Regions from separate parts of the Mycobacterium sp. HM-7 genome, predicted to be linked through region 1. Evidence: riboswitches for the same ligand, from Rfam matches in the RefSeq annotation. Region 1 holds a riboswitch; the other holds the start of a gene.

Region 1 (6,178 bases):
CCACCATCAGGTATGCGCCGACCTCGTCGGCGATCTCGCGGAAGCGGGCGAAATCGAGCCGGCGCGGGTACGCCGACCAGCCGGCGATGATCAACTGCGGCTTGTGTTCCCGAGCCGCCTCGGCGACTGCGTCCATGTCGATCAGGTAGGCCTCTTTGGAGACCCCGTACGCAGCGACGTTGTACAGCTTGCCGGAGAAGTTCAACCGCATGCCGTGCGTGAGATGGCCGCCGCAGTCCAGTGACAGGCCGAGGATGGTGTCGCGCGGTTTGATCAGTGCGTGCATCACCGCCGCGTTGGCCTGCGCACCCGAATGTGGTTGCACGTTGGCGAATTCGGCCCCGAACAATTCCTTCACCCGCGCGATGGCGAGCCGTTCGATGACATCGATGTGCTCGCAGCCGCCGTAATAGCGGCGTCCGGGATAGCCCTCGGCGTACTTGTTGGTGAGCACCGAGCCCTGGGCCTGCATCACGGCCAGCGGTGCGTGGTTCTCGGAGGCGATCATCTCCAGCCCGAGGCGCTGCCGGTGCAGTTCGTCCCCGATCGCAGCGGCGATCTCGGGGTCGAAATCGCCGAGTCGTTCATCCAGGATGCTCATCGCTAGCCCTCGTTCCGTGTTGCGTATTCCGCTGCGGTCAAAAGGTTTCCGGTTGCGGTCGCCTGCACTTCGAAGAGCCAGCCCGCGTCGTAGGGGTCGGCGGTGATGATGCTGGGGTCGTCGACGGCGTCCGCGTTGACAGCTGTGACGGTGCCGCTGACCGGTGGGTACAGCTCGGAGACGGTCTTGGTCGATTCCACCTCGCCACAGCTTTCGCCGGCAGTGATGGTGGCCCCGACCTCCGGCAGGTCGACGTACACCAGATCGCCGAGGGCCGCGGCCGCGACCGCGGTGATTCCCACCCGCACCGGGGTATCGGGAAGTGCGGCACCAGGCACGACGAGCACCCACTCGTGTTCCTCGGTGTAGCTGCGGTCGGCGGGAATGGTGTTGGTGGCCATGGTGATCCTTGTCTGAAGTAGGGGTGTCAGGAGCGGCGGTAGAACGGCGCCGGGGTGACTTGGAACTGCTCTTTTCGCCCGCGGACGTCGACCTGCACCTTGGTGCCCGGCTCCGCCAACGCGGCGTCGAGGTAGGCCAGGGCGACGGGGTACCCCAGGGTCGGCGACAGCGTGCCCGAGGTCACGGTGCCCACGACGGCCTCGTCGTCGTGGTGGATGGTGTACCCGGCCCGCGCGGCCCGTCGGGTGTCACCCTTGAGACCGACGAGAACCTGCTGGACGGTCTGCTCCGAAAGCTGCTGCAGTGCATCGCGTCCCACGAAGTCCTTGGTCAAGCGCACCACCTTGCCGAGGCCGGCCTGGAAGGGGTTGGTTGCCATGGTGAGCTCGTGCCCATAGAGCGCCATGCCGGCCTCCAGCCGCAGCGTGTCGCGGCAGGCCAGGCCCGCGGGCACACCGCCGGCCGCCACGGTGGCGGCGAGTAGCGTCTGCCACAGTGCCACGGACCGTTCGTTGGGCACATATAGCTCGAAGCCGTCTTCACCGGTGTAACCGGTGCGCGCCAACAGCACGTCGATACCTGCCACCTGAGCATCGGCCACCGCGTAGTACTTGAGCTCGGCAACCGTGGCGCGCTGGTCCTCGGGCACCAGCGAGCTGACGATGGCCTCGGACGCGGGTCCCTGCACCGCGATCAACGCGGTCGCCAGTGACTGGTCGTCGACGACCACGTCGAATTGCTCTGCCCGGCTGGCCAGTTCCCGTGCCACCGTCGGCGCGTTGGCCGCGTTGGCGACGACGAGGAAGTGCTCCGCACCCAGCCGGTACACCACGAGGTCATCGATGACGCCGCCGTCGGCATCGCACATCAGCGAGTACTTGGCCCGCCCGACCGCAATTCTGGAGGCCTCACCGGCCAGCGCGAAGTCCAGGGCAGCGGCCGCCTGCGGTCCGGTCACCGCGATCTCACCCATGTGCGAGAGATCGAACAAGCCGGCGACCTCGCGCACCGCTCGGTGCTCGGCGAGCTCGCTGCCGTACTTCAGCGGCATCTCCCAGCCGGCGAAATCGGTGAAACTGGCTGCCAGGGAACGGTGTTCGTCCAGCAGCGGGGATGCGGGGGCGGTGGTCATGCAAGAACTTCCTCGAGGATTTCGGCGGATTCGATCTGGAACGCTTCGGGCGCGGGGCAGGAACAGGCGAGGTTGCGGTCACCGTGGGCGCCGTCGATGCGACGGACCGGTGGCCAGTACTTGTTGCGCCGCAGTGTCGCAACGGGATACGCGGCATACTGCCTGCTGTACGGCAACGTCCAGTCGGCGTCGGTCACCTGCTCGGCGGTGTGCGGGGCCTGGCGCAGGGGGCTCAGCTCCAGCGTCCACTCCCCTGATCCGACCCGGCTGATCTCGTCGTGGATCCCGATCATCGCCGCGATGAACCGATCCAGCTCGGTCAGGTCTTCCGACTCGGTGGGTTCGACCATCAGCGTGCCGTTGACCGGGAATGACAACGTGGGAGCGTGGAAACCGTAGTCGATCAACCGTTTCGCGACGTCCTCTGCCGTCACCCCGGTGCGCTTGGTGATCTCGCGCAAATCCAGGATGCACTCGTGGGCAACCAGGCCGGTCTCGCCGGCGTACAGCACCGGGTAGCGGTCGCCGAGCGACGCCGCCAGGTAGTTGGCCGCCAGCACGGCGGTCTTCGTGGCCGCCGTCAGGCCGTCCGGACCCATCAGCGCGAGGTAGGCCCAGGTGATCGGGAGGATGCCCGCTGATCCGTAATTGGCCGCGGATACCGGACCTGGACCGTCGACGGCCAGCGGATCGCCGGGCAGGAACGGCGCCAAGTGAGCGCGCACCGCGACGGGGCCTACGCCCGGACCACCGCCACCGTGCGGGATGCAGAACGTCTTGTGCAGGTTCAGATGCGATACGTCACCGCCGAACTCACCCGGTTTGGCCAGGCCGACAAGGGCATTCAGGTTGGCGCCGTCGACGTAGACCTGGCCGCCGGCGTTGTGGACGAGGTCGCACACCGTGCGGACGTCGGCTTCGTACACACCATGGGTGGACGGGTAGGTCAGCATGATCGCCGCAACGCGGCCGTCATGCTCGGCGAGCTTCGCCTCAAGATCGTCGTGGTCGATGTTGCCGTTACCTGCCGCGTTGACCACCACCACCCGCATGCCCGCCAAGACCGCCGAGGCGGCATTGGTGCCGTGCGCCGACTGTGGGATCAGGCAGATGTCGCGGTCGACGTCGCCGCGGGACCGGTGGTAGGCGTTGATGGCGAGCAGGCCCGCGAGCTCGCCCTGCGATCCGGCGTTGGGCTGCAACGAAACCCGGTCGTAGCCGGTGATCTCGGACAGCCAGTCCTCCAGGTTGCCGATGAGCTCGAGGTATCCGGCGGTCTGCCCGGCCGGCGCGTACGGGTGAATGCCGGCGAACCCGGGCCAGCTGATCGGCTCCATCTCGGCGGCGGCGTTGAGCTTCATGGTGCAGGAGCCCAGCGGAATCATCGTGCGGTCCAGCGCGAGGTCCTTGTCGGACAGTTCGCGCAGGAAGCGCAGCATCGCCGTCTCGGACCGGTGGGCATGGAACACAGGGTGCCGCAGGTATTCCGAGGTGCGGAGCACCACCGCCAGAAGTGCATCGGCGATGTCAGAGGCGACGGGTGTCGCACCGAAAACCGCGAGCACCTGCCGAATCACGTCGTCGGTGGTGCACTCGTCGCACGCGATGGCGACCTGATCGGCGTCAACGAGGCGCAGGTTGATCCCCGCGCGGTCTGCGGCCGCCACAATCTGAGCTGCCTCACCAGGAACCCGCACCAGCACCGTGTCGAAGAAATGGTCGTGGACGACTTCCCGCCTGGCGGCCCGCAGCCCCGCAGCCAGCGCGACAGCATGTCCGTGTACCTCAGATGCGATGGCGCACAGCCCTTCCGGGCCGTGATACGCGGCGTACATCGCGGCGACATTCGCCAACAGCGCCTGCGCGGTACAGATATTGCTCGTCGCCTTGTCACGGCGGATGTGCTGTTCGCGGGTCTGCAATGCCAGCCGGTAGGCAGGCTTGCCGTCGACGTCGACCGAGACACCGACGAGACGTCCCGGCAGCATGCGCTCGAGACCGGATCGCACGGACATGTAGCCGGCGTGCGGGCCGCCGAAGAACAGCGGCACCCCGAACCGCTGGGCCGAGCCGACAGCGATGTCGGCGCCCTGCTCGCCGGGGGCGGTGAGCAGGGTCAGAGACAGCAGGTCGGCGGCGACAGTGGTGAACATGCCGCGGTCGTGCGCGGCGGCGATCAGCGGGGCGAGGTTGCGGATGACGCCGCTGGCGCCCGGGGACTGGAAGACGACGCCGAAGGCAGCACCGTCGGGCAGCCCCTCGCTCAGCTCGGCGAGCACGACCTCGATGCCCACCGCCGCGGCGCGCCCGCGCACCACCGCGAGGGTCTGCGGCAGGCAATCCGCGTCGAGCACAACACGATTGGACTTCGAGGACTTGTTCGCCCGGCGCATCAACAGCACGGCTTCCATCACCGCCGTCGCCTCGTCGAGCAGTGAGGCGCCGGCTACCGGCAGACCGGTGAGGTCTTCGATGAGCGTCTGGAACGTCAGCAGCGCTTCCAGCCGGCCTTGCGAGATCTCTGGCTGGTACGGCGTGTAGGCGGTGTACCAGGCCGGGGACTCCAGCATGTTGCGACGCAGCACCGGCGGCGTGATGGTGTCGTGGTAACCCAGGCCGATCATCTGGACTCGGGACTGGTTGCGGTCCGCCAGGACGCGCAGCGCATCGAGCACCTGCCGCTCGGAGCGCGCGGCCGGCAGGTGCAGACCCTGCGTGCTGCGAATCTGTTGGGGCACTGCGGCATCGATCAGATCGTCGAGCGACGAGTAGCCGAGGACGTCGAGCATGTGCCGCCGGGCGGCGTGGTCGGGACCGATATGACGGTCAGGAAAAGACATGAGGTGACTCCGGTTCGCGGGGCGTCGCTGACTGCTCGACGCGTCGTTGGGTAGCACCTCCCCGCTCTGTCCTGACACCTGAGAGCTTTGACGCGTGCGCGCCGTTCACCTTCGGTAAGCGTGGATCGACGGATCCGCGCTGTTCTCCAGAGTTGCCTCGACGCTGCGGTATTTGAGCCTGAGAGATTCCCGGGGAGGACTTGCTCCTACGGCGCCCCCGTTTCCGGAGGTTCTCCCACAGCGCGTTGTCGGCATATTGAGTTGTCTGCGCAATCGTAGCCTGTCAGGTCAACGCGTTCGCAACCTGACCATTGACTGGCAGGGCGGTGCGCGCGCCGGCGGCCATCAGCGAGATGATGTCGAACACCAGCGTTGCCGCTGCGACACAGGTGATTTCGGCATGATCGTAGGCGGGAGCCACCTCGACGACATCGGCTCCGACGATGTTCAGCCCGGTCATCTTGCGCAGCATCTTCAGCAGCTCACGTGACGTCAGGCCGCCCGCCTCCGGCGTGCCGGTGCCGGGCGCGAAGGCCGGGTCGAGCACGTCGATGTCGATGGACAAGTACACCGGCACGTCCGCGACCCGGCGACGCACCACGTCGATGGCCGCGTCGATGCCGATCACGTCCAAGTCACCGGCACGGATGATCTTGAAGCCCATGCGCGCATCGTCGTCCAGGTCGAGCTGGTCGTAGATCGGTCCGCGGATGCCGACGTGGATCGAGTGGTCCTCGATCAGCAGACCCTCCTCGAACGCGCGCCGAAAGATGGTGCCGTGGGTGACGGGCGCGTTGAAGTAGGTGTCCCAGGTATCCAGGTGGGCGTCGAAGTGCACCAGCGCGACCGGACCGTGTTTGGCGTGCAGCGCACGGAGATTCGGCAGCGCGATGGTGTGGTCGCCGCCGATGGACACGATTCGCCGGTCACCACCGCGAAGGATTTCGGCGGCGTGATCCTGAATCTGTTGGCAGGCCTCGTCGATGTTGTACGGCGTGACGGCGACGTCGCCGGCGTCGACCACCTGCAGCTCTTGCACCGGGGCGACGCCGAGCTCGACGTGGTAACCGGGGCGCAGGGTGCGCGCCGCCTGCCGGACCGCCATCGGGCCGAACCGGGCGCCGGGCCGGTACGACGTGCCGCCGTCGAACGGCACCCCGAGGATCGCGATGTCGTAGTCGGACACCTCGTGGATGTCAGCGA
Region 2 (6,178 bases), 250 kb from region 1:
AGCGACCCGGCCACCGCGCCGGTGCACGCGGTCGTCACCACCGAACAGCAGCTCTACCAGCGGTCGCAACACACCGACAACGTCAAGGGCAAGCTTGCGGCCTGGCTGCCGCCCGGCGCACCGGCCGTCGCGGACTACCCGGCCGTGCTGCTCGCCGGTGACGGTCTGTCGCACGAAGAGGTCACAGCGGCCAGCGAGTTCGAACGCTTCCTGCGCAAGCCCGAGCAGCTTGCCGAGCTGTCCAAGGCAGGCTTCCGCGTCAGCGGCGGCAATCCGCCGAAGAACGACGTGGTGAACCTCGGTTCACTGCCCGATGCCCTCGCGATCGGCGATACCGGCACGCGCGCCACGCTGGCCAACGCCGTCGGCGGTACGTCGAAAGGCGGCGCGGTGACGATCCTGCTGGACCAGTCCATGCCGATGAGCGACGGCGCCAAGACCCGCCTGGGCAACGTGACGACGGCACTGATGGACCGGCTCAAGGCGATGTCGCCGAACAGTGCGGTGGGCCTGTGGACGTTCGACGGGGTGTCCGGCCGCGCCGAGATTCCGGTGGCCCCGCTCAGCGAGCAGGCACACTCGGCGCAGCTGAGCTCGAACCTGAACAGCCAGAGCTCCTCTGGCGGGGGTCACGTCTCGTTCACGACGCTGCGCATGCTGTACGGCGACGCGATGTCGAAATACGTCGAGGGCCAGGCCAATTCGATCCTGGTGATCACCTCCGGTCCGCATACCGACCAGTCGCTGGACGGACAGGGCCTGCAGGACTACATCAAGTCGGCGTTCGATCCGGGTCGCCCGGTGGCGGTCAACGTCATCGACATCGGGTCCGACTCGGACGGCTCGACCTGGCAGGCCGTCTCGCAGCTCACCGGCGGCACGTTCACCAGCCTGCCGACCTCGGCGGCGCCGGAACTGGCCAACGCGGTCGCGGCCGCCCTGCCCTAGCTAGTTTTCACCACCCGCGAGCGGCCGTGTCTGTACGGCCGCTCGCGGTGTGTCGCGTGCAGTTTGCGCACGCTCACCAACGCCGAACGGCCGCAATCTGCACACCCAACACGGAGTGTCGGGGTACAGACGCGGCCGCTCGCGGGAGATGGATCAGGCAAACGCCTCGATCGGCGGGCAGGAGCACACCAGGTTGCGGTCGCCGAACGCGCCGTCGATGCGGCGGACGGGCGGCCACACCTTGGGCCGGAAGCCCTTGCCCAGCGGGTAGGCGGCGTGCTCGCGGGTGTAGGGGTGCTTCCACTCGTCGACCAGCAGGCACTCGGCGGTGTGCGGCGCGTTGTGCAGCGGGTTGTCGTCCGCCGGCCACTCACCGGAGCCGACCTGGTCGATCTCGGCCTTGATGGCGATCATCGCCGCGATGAAGGCGTCGACCTCGGTCAGGCTCTCGCTCTCGGTGGGCTCGACCATCAGCGTGCCGGCCACCGGGAAGCTCATGGTCGGCGCGTGGAAACCGTAGTCCGCCAGGCGCTTTGCCACGTCGTCGACGGTGACGCCGGTGGCCTTGGTGATGGCCCGCAGGTCCAGGATGCACTCGTGCGCGACCATGCCATTCTCGCCCGTGTAGAGCACCGGGTAGTGCTCGTCGAGTCGGCGGGCGATGTAGTTGGCCGACGCGATCGCCGTCAACGTCGCGGCGCGCAGCCCGGCCGCACCCATCATCCGGATGTACGCCCAGGTGATCGGCAGGATCGACGCCGAGCCGTACGGCGCCGCCGACACCGTGTGGTCGTCGGCGAGCTCGGCGGCCAAGGGATGGCCGGGCAGGTACGGCGCGAGGTGCGAACGGACCGCCACCGGGCCGACGCCCGGACCGCCACCGCCGTGCGGGATGCAGAAGGTCTTGTGCAGGTTCAGGTGGCTGACGTCGCCACCGAACTTGCCGGGGCGGGCCAGCCCGACGATCGCGTTGAGGTTGGCGCCGTCGACGTAGACCTGACCGCCGGCGTCATGCACTGCGGCACAGATGTCGGCGACGTCGTGCTCGTACACGCCGTGCGTGGACGGGTAGGTGATCATCAGCGCGGCCAGGTCACCGGCGTGCTCGGCGACCTTGGCCTGCAGGTCGTCCAGGTCGACGTCGCCGTTCTCGCGGCACGCCACGACGACGACCTTCATGCCGACCATCGCGGCCGACGCGGCGTTGGTGCCGTGCGCGCTCGACGGGATCAGGCAGATGTTGCGGCCCGTCTCACCGCGCGCCTCGTGGTAGGCGCGGATGGCCAGCAGGCCCGCGTACTCCCCCTGCGAGCCGGCGTTGGGCTGCAGTGACACCGAGTCGTAGCCAGTGATGCTGACCAGCCAGGACTCGACGTCAGCGATCAGCTTGCGCAGGCCCGGGGTGTCCGAGGCCGGGGCGAACGGATGCTGCTGCGCGAACTCGGTCCAGGTGATGGGTTCCATCTCGGCAGCCGCGTTGAGCTTCATGGTGCACGAGCCCAGCGGGATCATGCTGCGGTCCAGCGCGATGTCCTTGTCGGCGAGCGAGCGCAGGTAGCGCATCATCTCGGTTTCGGTACGGTACCGCGAGAACGCCGGGTGGGTCAGGAATTCCGAAGTGCGGGTGTGGATTTCGGGGCCGTCCCAGTGGTGTCCGCCGCGCGTCGCGCCGAACGCGGCGAGCACCGCGTCGACGTGCTCGGCGGTGGTGGCCTCATCGCACGACACCGAGATGTGGTCGGCGTCGACCAGCCAGACGTTGATGCCGCGCTCTTTGGCGGCCGCCTGCACCTGCGCGGCCTTACCGGGCACCCGGGCCAGCACGGTGTCGAAGAACCCGGAGTGCACGACCTCCACACCGGCTTCCTTCAGACCCATGGCCACCGCGAGGGCGTGGCCGTGGACCCGGTGCGCGATCGCGGTCAGCCCGCGCGGCCCGTGGTAGCTGGCGTACATCGCGGCGATCACCGCGAGCAGCACCTGGGCGGTACAGATGTTGCTGGTGGCCCGGTCGCGGCGGATGTGCTGTTCGCGGGTCTGCAGGCTGAGCCGGTAGGCCTTGGCGCCGTCGGCATCGACCGAGACACCGACCAGACGGCCGGGCAACTGCCGGGCATGCTTGCCGTGCACGGCCAGGTAACCGGCGTGCGGGCCGCCGAAGCCCATCGGCACGCCGAACCGCTGCGTGGTGCCGAAAGCGACGTCGGCGCCGATCTCGCCGGGCGGGGTGACGAGCGTCAGCGCCAGCAGGTCAGCGCCGACGGCGACCAGCGCGCCACGCTCGTGGGCCTGCGCGATCAGCGCGGACCAATCGTTGACCGCGCCACTGGCGCCCGGCACCTGGGCGATGACGCCGAAGAATTCGCCCTCGGGCAGGCCGTCCCGCAGGTCGGCGGTGACGATCTCGATGTTCAGCGGTTCGGCGCGGGTGGCGAGCACGGCGGCCGTCTGCGGGTAGATGTCGATGTCGACGGCCAGGCGGCGGCAGTCGCCCTTGACGGCGCGGTGCATCAGCGTCATGGCCTCGGCGGCGGCGGTGGCCTCGTCCAGCATGGAGGCGTTGGCGATCTCCATGCCGGTCAGGTCGGTGACCATGGTCTGGAAGTTGAGCAGCGCCTCGAGGCGGCCCTGGCTGATCTCGGGCTGGTACGGCGTGTAGGCCGTGTACCAGGCCGGGTTCTCGAGGATGTTCCGGCGCAGCACGGCGGGGGTCAGGGTGTCGAAGTAGCCCTGGCCGATCATCGACACCGCGACGGTGTTGGTGTCGGCGAGTGCGCGCAGTTCGGCCAGTGACTGCTCTTCGGAGGCCGGGGCGGCCAGCTCGTCGAGGCCGGGCGCCAGGCCGGCACCGGTCAGCGCGTCGAGGATGCCCGCGGGCAGGGCCTTGGCGGCGAGTTCTTCGAGGGAGTCGACGCCGATGACCCCGAGCATGGTGGCCACCGCGTCGGCGTCCGGACCGATGTGCCGGTCGACGAAGCGAAGCTGGTGGTGCTCAGCAGAGGAACGAGACGTGCTGTCGGTCATGACGGCCTCTCCAGACGTTAGGGGCTGCCCTCCCCCTCTGTCGTCGGTGCCTGAGAGATTCGGCCCGACAATGGTCGGCCTTTCCCCATGGGCGGGCGAGTCGCAGCTCGCCGCTTTCCAGAGGCATCGGGCTCCGGCGCGGTCCGGGGGCCTGAGAGGTTGATGGAGAGGTATTGCTCCTTCGGCGTCCATGGCTGGCGGCCACAGAACTCTCCCGCGTCGGGACGATGCGCGCGCCAGTCTACCGGTCGGTCACAAAAGGCCGCGAATAGACAGCAAACGGCCCCTCTCCGCGCGGAAAGGGGCCGTTGCTCGTACGTTGCTGGGGTCAGCCGATCTTGCGGTCGCGCTGCTTACGTCGCGACGCCAGCTCGTCCTCGGGTGCGGCGATGGACTCGCCGCCGTCGGCCCGCTCGCCCGGGAAGTCGGCGATGGCGCCGGTCAGTTCGCGCATGGCACCCGAGACCGCGATGCCGAACACGCCCTGGCCGCCTTGCAGCAGGTCGACGACCTCTTCGGCGGACGTGCACTCGTACACCGTGGTGCCGTCCGAGAACAGCGTGATGTTGGCCAGGTCGTGGACGCCGCGCTGGCGCAGGTGATCGACCGCGACGCGGATGTTGTGCAGCGAGATGCCGGTGTCGAGCAGTCGCTTGACGATCTTGAGGACCAGGATGTCCTTGAACGAGTACAGGCGCTGGCTGCCGGAGCCGGCGGCGCCGCGGATCGACGGGACGACCAGCGAGGTGCGCGCCCAGTAGTCCAGCTGGCGGTAGGTGATACCGGCGATCTGGCAGGCACTCGGCCCGCGGTAGCCGACCAGTTCGTCGGGAACAGACTCGTCAGGGAACAGGCCTGCCTGCACCGGCACGGGAGCCGGCATCGGGGCGGCCTGCTCAGGCGCGCCGTTGGTCGTCAGGTCCAACTGCTCTTGACGTGGCGTGTCGTCGCCCACTGCCTGATCCTCTCGCCGATCGAACTAACCCCGCCTGGCGGCCACTGCTGCTCGGCGGGCATGTCCGCTGCTCGAATGTGTCGAGCATACGCTTCCCGCCGGGCCTCTTCAGCCCATCGGCGGTGACCCGCCGATCGAACTGTTGCCAGAACGAGGAAAGTATGTGGCGCGAATTCAGCGAATCCGCAAACGGCGCACCGAGTGTCGACACGCGCTGACCTAACTGAGACGCATCCGTGACAACGGCCGTCCGGACGCGCCGCGGACCGCGTCAGGTGGCCTTGAAATCGTCCGGCGAAATGCTGTCGAGGAACTCCTTGAACTTCTCGACCTCGTCCTCGCGCACGGTGCCCGACGACTCCTCGTCGCCCTCGTCCGGGATCAGCAGACCGGCTTCGGCCAGCACCGCTTCCTCGACGTAGATCGGCACGCCCATGCGCAGGGCGATCGCCACCGAATCCGACGGCCGCGCCGACACCGTGATGTCGCGCTCGAACACCAGGTCGGCGTAGAAGGTGCCTTCCTGCAGGTCCACGATGCGCACCTCGCGCAGCGAATGACCAAGCGCGGCAATCAAATCCCGGATCAGATCATGCGTCAGCGGCCGAGCCGGCGAGACGCCCTGCTGCTCGAGCGCAATGGCCGCAGCCTCGGACTGCCCGATCCAGATCGGCAGGTAACGGTCACCGTCGGATTCGCGGAGCAACAGCACGGGTTGGTTCTGCGGCTGTTCCACCCGAATGCCGACCACACGAACCTCGCCCATCTGCGTCTGCCCTCCGCAATCCGTGTGCCATCAACGAATTCGAGTCTAGTCCTCAGCGATCGAGAACGTCGCGCACCGCAGACTTGATCAGCGAGGTGTGCAGCGTGATGGCGAGCGCCGCGACCTCGCGGGCCAGTTCGTCGGCCCGGTCGCGGGCCCCGGCGTTGCCGGCTTTGCCGATGGGACCGGCGATCTGGGCGATCAGGTCCGACTGCCGGTCGGCGGCGGACCGGAAGGCCCGCAGGTGCCGCGGTTCGACACCGTATTCGCCCAGCGCATGCGCGCATTGTGCGATGACCACGGCATGTTCGTCGAAGAACCCTGCCGGGCCGGGAATGATCACGCCGCTCTTGACCAGCGCGGCCAGTAGCTCCGATTTGATGCCGGAGCGCTGCAGCAGGTCCTCGCGGCTGAGCCGGACCTGGGCAGGTCCGACGTCCGCCGGGTCGCCGGCTTCGTCGCTGTCGAGATCGGGCACCAATTTC

Evidence for each region. A riboswitch is a leader RNA that binds a small molecule or an ion and turns the genes downstream of it on or off. The one in region 1 is predicted to bind glycine.
Region 2: linked by a shared signal. The riboswitch ahead of gcvP (aminomethyl-transferring glycine dehydrogenase) and the one ahead of gcvP (aminomethyl-transferring glycine dehydrogenase) in region 1 are both predicted to bind glycine.

The regions. Positions count from the first base shown of each region.
Region 1 covers NZ_CM132657.1:2,847,130-2,853,307, reverse strand. The annotation lists gene glyA (serine hydroxymethyltransferase) at 1-601, opposite strand, end outside; gene gcvH (glycine cleavage system protein GcvH) at 604-1,002, opposite strand; gene gcvT (glycine cleavage system aminomethyltransferase GcvT) at 1,029-2,135, opposite strand; gene gcvP (aminomethyl-transferring glycine dehydrogenase) at 2,132-4,975, opposite strand; glycine riboswitch at 5,132-5,223, opposite strand; gene speB (agmatinase) at 5,259-6,178, opposite strand, start outside.
Region 2 covers NZ_CM132657.1:3,100,705-3,106,882, forward strand. The annotation lists gene ACWW1C_RS15005 (hypothetical protein) at 1-948, shown strand, start outside; gene gcvP (aminomethyl-transferring glycine dehydrogenase) at 1,102-3,972, opposite strand; glycine riboswitch at 4,102-4,199, opposite strand; gene ACWW1C_RS15015 (MerR family transcriptional regulator) at 4,301-4,927, opposite strand; gene ACWW1C_RS15020 (bifunctional nuclease family protein) at 5,199-5,693, opposite strand; gene ftsR (transcriptional regulator FtsR) at 5,746-6,178, opposite strand, start outside.